3 regions of the Mesorhizobium sp. M6A.T.Cr.TU.016.01.1.1 genome follow, and region 3 is predicted to be linked to each of the others. Evidence: predicted binding sites of a transcription regulator. Region 3 holds the regulator's gene; each other region holds the start of a gene.
What was found. The regulator LexA, encoded in region 3, represses DNA repair genes until DNA is damaged. The targets are predictions, from matches to a motif close to TGTTCNNNNTGTGTTCNG.
Positions count from the first base shown of each region.

Region 1: the regulator LexA is predicted to act here: its motif matches at 1,867-1,884, upstream of EJ075_RS03010 (PA0069 family radical SAM protein).
Region 2: the regulator LexA is predicted to act here: its motif matches at 2,154-2,171, upstream of EJ075_RS08765 (DNA recombination protein RmuC).

Region 1 is NZ_CP034452.1:649,632-653,804, reverse strand. Features, by position in the region: gene EJ075_RS03015 (ribonuclease HII) at 1-482, opposite strand, end outside; gene EJ075_RS03010 (PA0069 family radical SAM protein) at 638-1,792, opposite strand; gene EJ075_RS03005 (glycosyltransferase) at 1,944-2,450, shown strand; gene EJ075_RS03000 (cyclase family protein) at 2,620-3,549, shown strand; gene EJ075_RS02995 (MBL fold metallo-hydrolase) at 3,738-4,173, shown strand, end outside.
Region 2 is NZ_CP034452.1:1,877,376-1,881,548, forward strand. Features, by position in the region: gene truA (tRNA pseudouridine(38-40) synthase TruA) at 1-84, opposite strand, end outside; gene EJ075_RS08750 (N-acetyltransferase) at 103-612, opposite strand; gene fmt (methionyl-tRNA formyltransferase) at 609-1,544, opposite strand; gene def (peptide deformylase) at 1,554-2,099, opposite strand; gene EJ075_RS08765 (DNA recombination protein RmuC) at 2,204-3,472, shown strand; gene EJ075_RS08770 (GFA family protein) at 3,477-3,881, opposite strand; gene EJ075_RS33080 (hypothetical protein) at 4,137-4,173, shown strand, end outside.
Region 3 is NZ_CP034452.1:5,694,286-5,698,458, forward strand. Features, by position in the region: gene EJ075_RS27535 (ComEC/Rec2 family competence protein) at 1-1,419, shown strand, start outside; gene lexA (transcriptional repressor LexA) at 1,413-2,150, opposite strand; gene glp (gephyrin-like molybdotransferase Glp) at 2,255-3,460, opposite strand; gene moaC (cyclic pyranopterin monophosphate synthase MoaC) at 3,460-3,957, opposite strand; gene trpC (indole-3-glycerol phosphate synthase TrpC) at 4,024-4,173, opposite strand, start outside.

The DNA of each region.
Region 1 (4,173 bases), 1.7 Mb from region 3:
ACGATCGAGGCGGCAGCAATCGACTGCGAGCGCTGGTCGCCCTTGATCAGCGCTCTGCCTTCGCAGGGCAGCCCGGGTGGCACGTCGCGGCCGTCGGCGAGGGCCAGCTTTGGTTGCACTGACAGCCCGACCAAAGCGCGGCGCATCGCCTCGAGGCTGGCCTTGAGAATATTGCTGCCATCGATGCCTTCCGCGCTGACCGAGGCCATCGACACACCAAGAGCGGAGCCAAGAATTTTCAGGAACAGCGCCTCGCGCTGTAGATGGCCGAGGCGCTTGGAATCATCGAGGCCATCGGGAATGTTGGCGGGATCGAGCACCACCGCTGCCGCGACGACCGGCCCGGCGAGCGGGCCGCGGCCAGCCTCGTCCATTCCCGCCACCGGCCACAGGCCTTCGGCCATCGCCTTCGTCTCGAAGGAGAAATCGGGTCTCTCGACGATTTCGAAGAGAAGCGGAGAATCAGAGCGCGCGCGAGCCATGTTGCGGCGAGGTTCGCATTGGCTCCGATTCTCCGCAAGCCCCTCCGGGTCGGGCGGGGCACCGGACCTAGAGGGCACCGTCTGCAAGCCCGGGGACAAGACAGGCCGGACGGGATCTCTTTATGTGCCGCCGGCGCCGGCGGCACATGATGTCTTCACAGCAACATCAGTTGCTCGGTTGCCTTGGCCGCGACGACGAACTGATCGGTCCTGAGCGACCGCCGCTCGGCGTTGAGGCCAAGCCGTTTGGCGGCGATCTCGAAGCGCCGGCCGATCTGCCAGGCATAGGGACCGGCGCCTTTCATGCGCTTGCCCCAATCCGAATCGTAATCCTTGCCGTCGCGCATCGAACGGATCAGCGACATGACGTGACGGTAGCGGTCCGGATAATGGCGCAGCAGCCAATCCTTGAAAATCGGCGCGACCTCCAACGGCAGGCGCAGCACGACATAACCGGCCTCGCGCGCTCCTGCTGCACGTGCCGAATCGAGGATGCGTTCCATCTCCTGATCGGTCAGGCCAGGGATGATCGGAGCGACCATGACCGAGGTCGGAATGCCGGCATCCGAAAGCTGCCTGATCGCCTCAAGCCGCTTGGTCGGCGTCGACGCACGTGGCTCCATCGTTCTGGCCAACATCCGGTCCAATGTCGTCACCGACAGCGCCACCTTGGCCAGCCCGCGTTCGGCCATGCGCGACAGAATGTCGATGTCGCGCGTCACCAGCGCGGATTTGGTGACGATGCCGACCGGGTGGCCGCGCGCCTCCAGAACTTCGAGGATCTCGCGCATGATCCGGTACTGCTTCTCGATCGGCTGGTAGGGATCGGTGTTGGTGCCGATGGCAATGGTGCGCGGCTGATAGCCGTCCTTCGACAGTTCCTTGTCGAGCAGCCGCGCCGCATCCGGCTTGGCGAACAGCTTCGATTCGAAATCCAGCCCTGGCGACAGGCCCATGAAGCTGTGCGTCGGCCGGGCAAAGCAATAGACGCAGCCATGCTCGCAGCCGCGATAGGGGTTGATCGAGCGGTCGAAGGAAATGTCGGGCGACTCGTTACGGGTGATGATGGTGCGCGGCTTCTCGACCTGCACCTCGGTCTTGAAGGGCGGCAGCTCCTCCAGCGAATTCCAGCCATCGTCGAACACATGCCGGCTGACCGGCTCGAACCGGCCGGACGGGTTGATGCCGGCGGACCGGCCGCGATTGCGGTCGGGGCGGACGCGGACGCCACTCTGCTCGATCATTGCATTGGCCATCTCGGCTCTTCCGGCCCCGAAGGCGGCAATGTCGGCACGTACGATCTGTTCCATCTTCGCCCTCTCCCAGGGACTGTCGGCTGGCTGTCGATTCGCTCTGTTCATGAAAATAATCCTATTTTGCCGATGAGAACAAATCAAGAACTTTTTTATGACGCGACGCAAAAACTGGCGTCGCGTTCGGCTTTCCGCTATTCGGCTAACGATGCTCAGCGTTCTCATCCAGACCCTGAATGACGAAGAGAGACTTGCCCGCACGCTCGCCTCGCTGATCGGCGGCGCGGTCGAGGGCGTGGTGCGCGATGTCGTCGTCTGCGACGGCGGCTCGACCGACCAGACGCACCGCGTTGCTGAACATGCCGGCTGCCTTTTTGTGGCGAGCGGCGGCGTTGCTGCCGGTATCAGGCAGGCAAAGGGCGACTGGCTGCTGCTGCTGGAGCCGGGCGCGCGGCTGGCGGAAGGCTGGATCGACGAGGTGGCCGCCCACACGGCCAGGCAAACCATGCCGGCGCGGTTCTCGAGGGCGCGCGGCAGCCGCGTGCCGTTCCTGTCGCGGGTCTTTTCGGGAAACCGGGCACTGGCCGAAGGGCTGGTGATCAGCAAGCGTCAGGCCGCGGCCTTGTCGAAAAACGCCCGCAGCGCCGAAGCCATCGCGCGCGGCCTTGCGACCAAGCGGCTCGACGCCGAGATCTGGGTGGCGCCGGCGAAATGAGGGGCCTTCCTCTGCCGTAGCTTGCTGGGTTAGGCGGCGCGCAAGCCGTGGGCGGAAAGCGGCTTGGTGGAAGCCGTATTGCAGCTACCCTCCTGGGAGGAATGCATACGCTTGTCGCCGTGCGGGAAACTCGCGATACTTGGCAACATTTCGGGGAGATTGCAGATGAATGTATCTATTCGTTCGTATCGCCTTGCTGGCAGCAGCTTGGTCAGTGCCGGCGATCGCGTCGGCGCAGGAGTCGTCCCTTTGGTCAGTTTATGAGAACACGCTCAAATCGGCCAAGTACATCGATCTGACCCATGCCTTCGAGCCGGTGCAGCCTGTATGGCCGGGCTTCGCCAATGCCAAGTTCCAACCGACTGTCGCCGGTCGGGACATCGAGGGCTACGTCAAGGCCGGCGAAGAGTTCACTTACGACAAGCATGGGTTCGTCGCTACCGCCTACGAGCTGACGACGGACCAATATGGCACGCAACTCGATCCGCCCTCCCACTGGAACCCACTCGGTGCAACGATCAGCGACCTGCCGGCCACTTATGCCGTGCGGCCGCTCGTCGTGATCGACATCAGCGGCAAGGTGCAGACTGACGAAGGCTATCACCTTCAGATCGCCGACATCGAAGAGTGGGAAAAGGAGCACGGCCGCATACCGGAAGGTTCGGTCGTCTTCGTGCGTTCGGATTGGTACAAGAAATGGTCCGATGCCGCCCGCTTCAACCAGAAGCCGTTTCCAGGCGTCAGTTTGGACGCGCTGAAGTTCCTGCATCTGGAGCGGAAGATTCTGTTTCATGGCCATGAGCCGCTCGACACCGACACCACGCCCAATCTCGAAGGCGAACATTGGCTGCTTCACAACGATTTCACCCAGGCAGAAGGCGTTGCAAACCTCGACAAGGTGCCGGAGGCCGGGGCGTTGGTTACAATCGGCTTTGCCAAGCCGCTCGGCGGGTCAGGCGGATATGCGCGTTACATCGCTATTGCACCCGCCGATTGGACGGAGGGTGTTTCGGTCACCGAAGCGCCCGGTGCGCCGCTTTCCCGGCAAACCGCGCCGCTCAAGCGCGACGAGAACGGCGTCTTCCGCCCGACGCCCTGATCGCTGGCGATATCCGGGCGGCCGGGCCATGGCGCGTCCCATTTCACGCGATTGTCGCGCAAGTCGCGACAATCGGTTCAGACGTTCAGCCCCTCCGGCGCTCGCGAAAACGTGACTTTCCCGGCGATAGCCATCGTAATCGTTAGCGCTATCGTGGCGTGGCGCCAGTTCTGCCACGGGAGGCAGCCATGCTCCGCCTATCTGCCGCCGTTCTGCTGACCCTGGCTTTCTGGCCGCTCATCGCTTCGGCCCAGGAACAGCCGCCGCCGTCGAGATGCGTTGCGATCGCGCAAGCGCTGCCGTCGGCCACCTATGCCAGCTTCACAGCGCCAAAGGCGCAGACGCCTATGCTGGCCGAGGCCTTCGTCGACGGCGACGTTACGATCACCTATGCCGGCCATTCGACCTACATCATCGAGACACCCGCCGGCGTCAGGATCGCCACCGACTTTTCCGGCGTCTACGGCGCTGACCCGCTGCCGCGCGTGGTGACCATGAACAAGGCCCACCGCACCCATTATTCGGACCATCCGGATCCCGCCATCGAATATGTGCTGCGCGGTTGGAATCCGGACGGCGGTCCGGCGCGCCACGCTCTTGTCGTGGATGACGTCTACATCCGCA
Region 2 (4,173 bases), 3.0 Mb from region 3:
CTGCACCGAAGGCTGGTCTGCCTGGCGCTGCCAGCCGGCATAGAGGCTGCCGTCATATTCGATGTCGAGGCGAAAACGCGGCATTCCTAAAGCAGGATGAGGTTAGGCGGCGAGCGCGGAGCCGAAGGCCGAAGCGTAGACCAGCTTGCCGGTCTCAGGCGCCTCGCCCCAGGCCAGCGCCTGCAGCGCGTCGCCCTGATATTCGCTCTCGAATTTTTCGGCGCGTGCGTGGCTGTAGCCGAAGCGGCCATAATAGGCGGGATCGCCAAGCACCACCGCCAGCACCTCGCCGGCGTCCTTGAGACGGATATGCGCCTCGCGGACCAGCGCGCCGCCGATGCCGGTGCCATGGAATGACGGCTCGACGGCCAAAGGCGCCAGCGCCACCGCTGGAAAGCTCTTGCCACCATTCTGCACGAAAAGCCTGGAAAACAGGATGTGGCCGACCACCTGCCCATCTTCGTCCGCCACCAGCTCGACGACGGCATCGCCGCCGGTGACCAGCGCGTCGACCAGTCCGGCCTCCGCCTGCTGGCCGAATGCGTGTTCCTCGACAAGGCGGATCGCCTCGCGGTCCCGCGGCGTCGCCGCGCGTATCGACATCATGCTCATGAGAATTTCGTTCCTTTTTCGAGCTTGGCCCCGCGCAGAAACTCTTGCGCGGCAATGGGCCTTCCGCCCGCACGTTGAACTTCGACCAGCCTGATGGCGCCTGACCCGCAGGCGACCGTCAGGCGGTCATCGAGAATTCCTCCCGACTCGCCGGCGCCTTGCGAAAGCGTCGAGCGAAGCAGTTTCAGCCGTTCCAGGCGGCCGCCGATTTCGGTCTCGCACCATGCGCCGGGAAAGGGCGACAGGCCGCGAATATGATCGTGGACTTCGCCAGCAGGCCGCGTCCAGTCCACGCGCGTCTCCGCTTTATCGATCTTTTTGGCGTAGGTCACCCCCACCGTCGCCTGCGTGGTAAATGTCAGGGCATCCCGTTCCAGCCGTGCCAGCGCTTCCGCCATCAGCGCGGCACCAATGAGCATCAACCGATCGTGCAGGTCGCCGGCCGTCATATCGGGGCCGATGGCGCATTTTTCAATCATCGCCACCGGACCGGTGTCCAGACCTTCCTCCATCCGCATCACCATCATGCCTGTCTCGGCATCGCCGGCCATGACGGCGCGCTGGATGGGTGCGGCGCCGCGCCAGCGCGGCAACAGCGACGCGTGGCCATTGAGGCAACCGAGCCGCGGCGCCTCGAGGATGGGTTTGGGCAACAGCAATCCATAGGCGACGACCACGGCGACGTCGGCCCGCAAGGCGCGGAACGCCTGCTGCTCGGCCTCGCTCTTCAGCGACACCGGCGTCCGCACCTCGACGCCCAGCCGCTCCGCCTCGCGCTGCACCGGCGATGGCGTCAGTTCCAGCCCGCGGCGACCTGCGGCGCGCGGCGGCTGGGTGTAGACGGCTTCTATCTCATGCCCGGCCTCCGCGATCGCCCGCAGCGTCGGCACCGAGAATTCGGGCGTACCCATGAAAACGACGCGCAGGGGCATTTTTGAGCCCTATCCCACCAACTTGCCCGGCGCCTTGCTGCCTGATGGTTTGTCCCTGGCGAGCTTCTTGAACTTCTTGACCACCATGTCGCGCTTCAGCTTCGAGATGTGGTCGATGAACAGAACGCCGTTGAGATGATCTATCTCATGCTGCAGGCAGGTCGCCATCAGCCCTTCGGCCTCGATCTCCTGCAGCTTGCCGTCGCGATCGAGATATTTCACACGCACGGCGGCGGGGCGCTCGACCTCGGCATAGTAATCCGGGATCGACAGGCAACCCTCCTCGTAGACCGAGCGCTGATCGGCGCTGTCGAGAACCTCGGGGTTGATGAAGACATGCGGCGCCGGCGTCTCGTCTTCCTTGGCGAGGTCGATCACCAGCATGCGCAACGGTTCGCCGACCTGGATCGCCGCCAGGCCGATGCCCGGCGCATCGTACATGGTCTCCAGCATGTCGTCGGCGAGCTTGCGCAAGGCGCCGTCGACGCGCTCGATCGGTTTCGAAACCTGGCGCAGGACGGGATCGGGAAGAATGATGAGAGGCTTGATCGACATGGCGTCTCACCTAAGACGTCGCACGGAAAGCGTCAACCGGGGCAATTGAAGCGCCGTTCACGTTTTGATCTGTGCCGTCAGGGAGAATCATCTATGCTGTCCATATGACCGACCTGACATCAATCCTGTCCGAACCAATCGCCCGGCTCGGCGCCACCACGATCACGCTCGGCCACGCATTGGCATTCGGCGCGATCCTGTTTCTGGGCCTGTTCGTGGCGCTGGTCGTCGCGCTGTGGCGGTCGGCCAAGGCGCGTGCAGTGGCGGCTGCGGAAGCCGCCGACCACGCCCGCGACGCCGAGGCGCGGATGGCCGGCATCCTGCAAAGCCAGGCCGAGATGCAGGGCCGCATGGGCGCCATCGCCGAAGTGTTCGGGGCGCGGCAGGCCGAACTCACACAGTCGATCGGCCAACGCCTCGACGCGATGACCGGCCGCCTCGGCCAGACCATGACCGAGCAGACGAAATCGACGCATGAGAGCCTTGCCAAGCTGCAGGAACGGCTGGCGGTCATCGATATCGCGCAGGGCAACATCCAGTCGCTCGCCGGCCAGGTCGTTCAGCTCCAGGCGATCCTCTCCAACAAGCAGACGCGCGGCGCCTTCGGCCAGTCGCGCATGGAGGCGATCGTCGCCGACGGCCTGCCGCACGGGGCCTACGAATTCCAGGCGACCTTGTCGAACGGCAGCCGGCCCGACTGCCTGGTGAAGATGCCGAACGGCGCGCCGGCGCTTGCCATAGACGCCAAGTTTCCGCTGGAAGCCTGGAACGCCATCCGTGCCGCCGAAGGCGTCGATTTGCAGAAGGTCGCCGCACAAGCGTTTCGACGCGACATCGAGGTGCATGTCCGCGATATATCAGAAAAATACCTGATCCAGGGCGAGACGCAGGACACCGCTTTCATGTTCGTGCCGTCGGAATCGGTGTTTGCCGAGATCCACGAGAATTTCGAGGGGATTGTCCACAAGGCGCACCGCGCCCGCATCGTCATCGTCTCGCCGTCGCTGCTGATGTTGTCGATCCAGGTCATCCAGGCGATCCTCAAGGACGCCCGCATGCGCGAGCAGGCGCATCTGATTCAGGGCGAGGTGATCCGGCTGATGGAGGATGTCTCGCGCCTCGACGAGCGGGTGCGCAAATTGCAGAGCCATTTCGGCCAGTCGGCCAAGGATATCGACGATATCCTCGTCTCGACGTCGAAGGTGACCAAGCGCGGCCAGAAGATCGAGGCGCTGGAGTTCGGCGCGCAGCCGACGGAGGGCGACGCCGGATCGGCCGAGACCACACACGGCGCGAAGGTCGAAGCGGGTGCGCGCGTCGCCGACTCCAAGACCGGTCATCTGAGACTTAGGGTCGTCGAAGGCGACGACTGAGAGGCTACTGCTCCTCGACGATCGTCGTGCCTTCGAAGTCCGGCAGCCAGTGTAGCGCCGAGCGATGCCACAACTGCCGTCTCGGCACCAGTTCATCGCGCTGACGCGCCGTGCCTACCCTGATGCCGTAGACTTTCGGTCCGTCACCGACCGACGTGGCATAGAGATGCGAACCGCACTCGCCGCAAAAAGCCTGGGCGCGCCTGGCGCCGCTCGACCCGGTCTTGATGTAGATCTTCGGCGTGCCCCTGGTGATCCGGTAATGATCCTCCGACGCCGGCACGGTCACCCGAAACGCCGTTCCAGTCAGTTGCTGGCAATCGATGCAGTGGCAGATATTGGTCTTTTCCGGATCGACTTCGGCCTCGTAGGTGATGGCCCCGCAATGGCACCCGCCGTCGATTTTCATCTTCATTCCTCCCAAAATCCGTTCGGCAATGCTTGAGCGACGTGCGCCCGTTTGGACACATAGTATGGTGTAATGCTTTGAACCTACACATCATGCTTTCCGAAATCGACTCCGACATTCGAGTCGATGCGGCAGCGCGGCAGGCGAACCTTGCAACGGCAGGCCTCTAGTCCGGCGCTTGTCCCGACGCAGCCTCTATGGCCTTGAGCCGGCGGGCTCAGGTTCCGCTGGTCTGCGGCTTTGACGAACAGTCGCGTGACCTCGGGCATCTCGGTCTTCAAGCCGTGCCTCG
Region 3 (4,173 bases):
ATGGCGCTTGTCGCCGGCACCATCATGGGATTGCTGCGCGGCGCCTTTGCGCTGTTTCCCGATTTTTCGTCGCGCCGGCCGGTCAAAAAATATGCGGCTGCAGCCGCACTCCTTTCCATCGCTGCCTATCTCATTTTTTCCGGCATCGTGGTCGCGGCTGAGCGCAGCTTCATCATGCTGGCGGTAATGCTTGTCGCCGTGCTGTTCGACCGGGCTGCGCTCACCATGCGCAATCTTACGATTTCAGCCATCGCCGTCATCGTCGTGTCGCCGCACGAGGTGGTCGGCCCAAGCTTCCAGATGTCCTTCGCCGCGACCGCGGCTCTCGTGGGCGCCTATGCCGGCTGGTCCGACTATCGTGCCGACAAGGCCACGGCGCCGCCACAACGACGGTCACCGGCCGCTTTCGTCACGCGGAAGCTCGTCGCTGGAACAGGCACCATCGCCATGACCTCCATCATTGCCGGCAGCGCCACCGCGCTCTTCGCCATCTGGCACTTCCAGCGCGTCTCGCCGCTCAGTCTGTTTGCCAATCTGGCCGTCATGCCGATCGTCACGGTCGTCATGTTCCTGGCGGTCGTCAGCGCCTTGGCAATGCCTTTCGGCTTCGACGGACCTTTCCTCTACATGATGGGCAAGGGGCTGACGGCCATGATTGCAATATCGGGATGGATCTCCGAACGTTCGCCGGTCGATGCAGTCGGGCTGATTTCGTTGCAGTCGGTTCTGCTGGTGACGGTCGCCCTGGTCATCGCCACGATGGCGACGACATGGTTGCGGCTTGCGGCACTTCCCTTTGCGCTTGCCGGCCTGCTGACGATTTCCGAGACGCGAACCCCCGACGTGCTGATCTCGGAGGATGCGCATCTGGTGGCGCTGCCGATCGGCGGCGGCGAACTTGCCGTCAACCGGGTGCGCTCGAACGAATTCACCACCGACAACTGGAAACATGCGCTGACTTCAGCGACCATTGTCGAGCCGGAGACGTTCGAAAAAGGAGACGTGCGGTTCGACATCGCCGACCCGGCCGACCTGCCGCCGGGAGCGCCTTTCTATTGCACTGCCGGCCTGTGCCTCGCCCGGCATCCGTCCGGCGCGATCATCGCGCTCGCCGACGACCGCAAAATCGCGCGGCCAGCCTGTGCCTTTGCGGACTTGATCGTCATCGACGATGCCACGGCCTATTATAATCCCTGCCGCAACCCGCTGGTCCTCGTCGTGACCAAACGGCAGCTCGCTCGCATGGGCAGTGCCGCCGTCTTTTTCGATCCGCTATCGGCGACGACGCGCGCAGAAATCCGTTTTGCCGTCAAACAGCCATATAGGCCTTGGCATGAGCAGCGGAGATTTTCTCGCGAGGCTAGGGGCCTGCCGCCATACCGTAAGCCTGAGAAACCCAAGAAAGCTGCCGTTCAGTAACGTCGGATCAATCCGACGAGCTTGCCTTGCACCTTGACCCGGTCCGGCCCGAAGATGCGCGTCTCATAGGCCGGGTTGGCGGCTTCCAGGGCGATCGAGGCGCCTTTGCGGCGGAACCGCTTCAGCGTCGCTTCCTCCTCGTCGACCAGGGCGACAATGATCTCGCCAGGCTGGGCGGTGTCGGCGTTGCGAATGATGACCGTGTCGCCGTCGAAGATGCCGGCCTCGATCATCGAATCACCCTTGACCTCCAGCGCGTAGTGCGCGCCGCCTGTGATCATGTCCGGTGGCACCGAGATCGAATGCGTCTGGTGCTGGATGGCATCGATCGGCACACCGGCAGCGATGCGGCCCATCACCGGAATGGAGACGGTGGCAACGACGTCGTCGTCATTGCCGGCCGCAGGCATGCGTGACGGCGCCGGCTTGATCTGTCGGCCGAGGCTGCCCTGCCCAAGGCTGCCCTGAATGACGCTCGGCGAGAATTTGCGCGCCGCATTGAGGCCGGGCGCGATCGAATCGGGCAAGCGCAGCACTTCCAGCGCGCGGGCGCGGTTGGGCAGCCGGCGAATGAAGCCGCGCTCCTCCAGCGCCGTGATCAGCCGATGGATTCCCGATTTGGACGCGAGATCGAGCGCTTCCTTCATCTCGTCAAACGAGGGCGGAATGCCGCTTTCCTTCAGCCGCTCGTGGATGAACATCAGCAGCTCATGTTGTTTGCGTGTCAGCATCGCGACCCCCAACAGAATCAGAAAAACAAACCCAGAACAAACACTATCTGTTCCAGTTGTGTTCCGCAACTGTTTAAAGTTTAATGAATGTGTTGACGTTTTGTTCAGCGTAGCATCAGCACGGTGCAGGCGGCACCTGTCGCGGCGGGGGGAGCGAATGGCTCGCGCACGATCAGCCCGTTGGCGTCGGCCAGCATTCTGAGCATCGAGGAATCCTGGATGCCGAACGGCGTCGCCTTGAGCGTGCCCGCGTCTTCCTTCACCACGGCGCGTACATAGTCCTGCCTGATATCGTTGGCCGCCATGGCGGCACCGAGCCGCGCCTGACGCATGTCCTGCCGGTAGGCGCGTCCGCCAAGCCGCGCAAGCAGCGGCTTCAGGAAGAGCTGCGTGCAGACTAGGCTCGCCACCGGATTGCCGGGCAGGCCGATGCAGCGGATGTCGCCCAGCCGACCGAACATCAGCGGCTTGCCGGGCCGCATGGCGATCTTCCAGAAATCGAGCGTCATGCCTTCGCCGGTCAGCACGTCGTGGACGAGGTCGTGGTCGCCGACCGAGGCGCCGCCCAGCGTGACGATGACGTCAGCCCCTGCGTTAACCGCCTTTTTCACCAGCGCGGCAATCGCCTCTTTGCGGTCGGGGGCGATGCCGAGGTCGAGCGCGCTGGCGCCGACCGAGCGGGCCGCGGCAGCGACGCCATAGGCGTTGGACGAGATGATCTGGTCCGGGCCAAGGTCGCTGCCTGGCGGCAGCAATTCGTCGCCGGTGGCGATGATGGCGACCAGCGGCCGTTTCACCACGCTGACCTGCGGATGGTTGGCCGACGCCGCCAGCGACAACGCCGCCGGATCAAGCAGGCGGCCTTTCTCCAGCAGAACGTCGCCCTTCGAGAAATCGAGCCCGAGGCGGCGGATGTTGCGGCCTTCAACCGTCGACGCGGTCACTTCGATGCTGCCGCCGCCGAGGTCGCGGACATTCTCCTGGATGACGATGGTGTCAGCGCCTGCGGGAAGCGGCGCGCCGGTGAAGATGCGCACGGCCTGCGCCGGGCCGACTGTTCCGGCAAAGCCGCGTCCGGCCGGCGCCATGCCGATCACCGCAAGTGTTGCCGGCGCGGAGGCGACATCCTCGGCCCGCACGGCATAGCCGTCCATGGCGGACGCGTTGAAGGGCGGCTGGGTGCGGAGCGCCGTGAGCGGGTCCGCCAGTATCCGGTCGGCGGCGTCCATCAGGGTGAGGCTTTCAGCTTGCAAGGGCGCAGCATCTTCAAGCAGGCGCTCGAGCGCGTCGGCAACCGGAAGCAGCGCCATTATTGGCCTGCCCCTTGGGCGCTTACTTTGTAGACGCCGGATTTGCCGCCGGTCTTTTCCACCAGCCTGATGCCGGAGATCACCATGGCGCGGTCGACCGCCTTAGCCATGTCGTAGATGGTCAGGCAAGCGACCGAGACGGCGGTCAGCGCCTCCATCTCGACGCCGGTCTTGCCGGTGACGCGGGCCAGCGCCGTGACCTTCAGGCCAGGCAGCGTCGCGTCCGGTTCGATGTCGACGGATATCTTGGTCAACAGCAGCGGGTGACAGAGCGGGATCAGCTCATGCGTCCTCTTGGCCGCCATGATGCCGGCGATGCGCGCCGTGCCCAGCACGTCGCCTTTCTTGGCATCGCCGTCGAGGATCATCTTCAGCGTTTCTGGCCGCATCGAGACAAGACCTTCGGCGATCGCCGTGCGGGTCGTTTCCGCCTTGTCGCCGACATCGACCATATTGGCTTCGCCTTTCGCGCCAAGATGGGTGAGGGCAGCCGTCATCGTCAGACGGCCTTAGAACGACGTGCGTCCGTTTGGACGCACATAGCATGCTCTAACACTTTGGATTTATGCATCGTGCTCTCCGAAAATCGATTCCGATTTTCGGGCCGATGCATGAGCCGGCGCCTTACCCGTCAAAAGCAGGTGCGTTGCGGCGGCCACGTCCTGTTGCCGCATCAGGCTCTCGCCGACGAGGAAGGTGCCGATGTCGCTTTT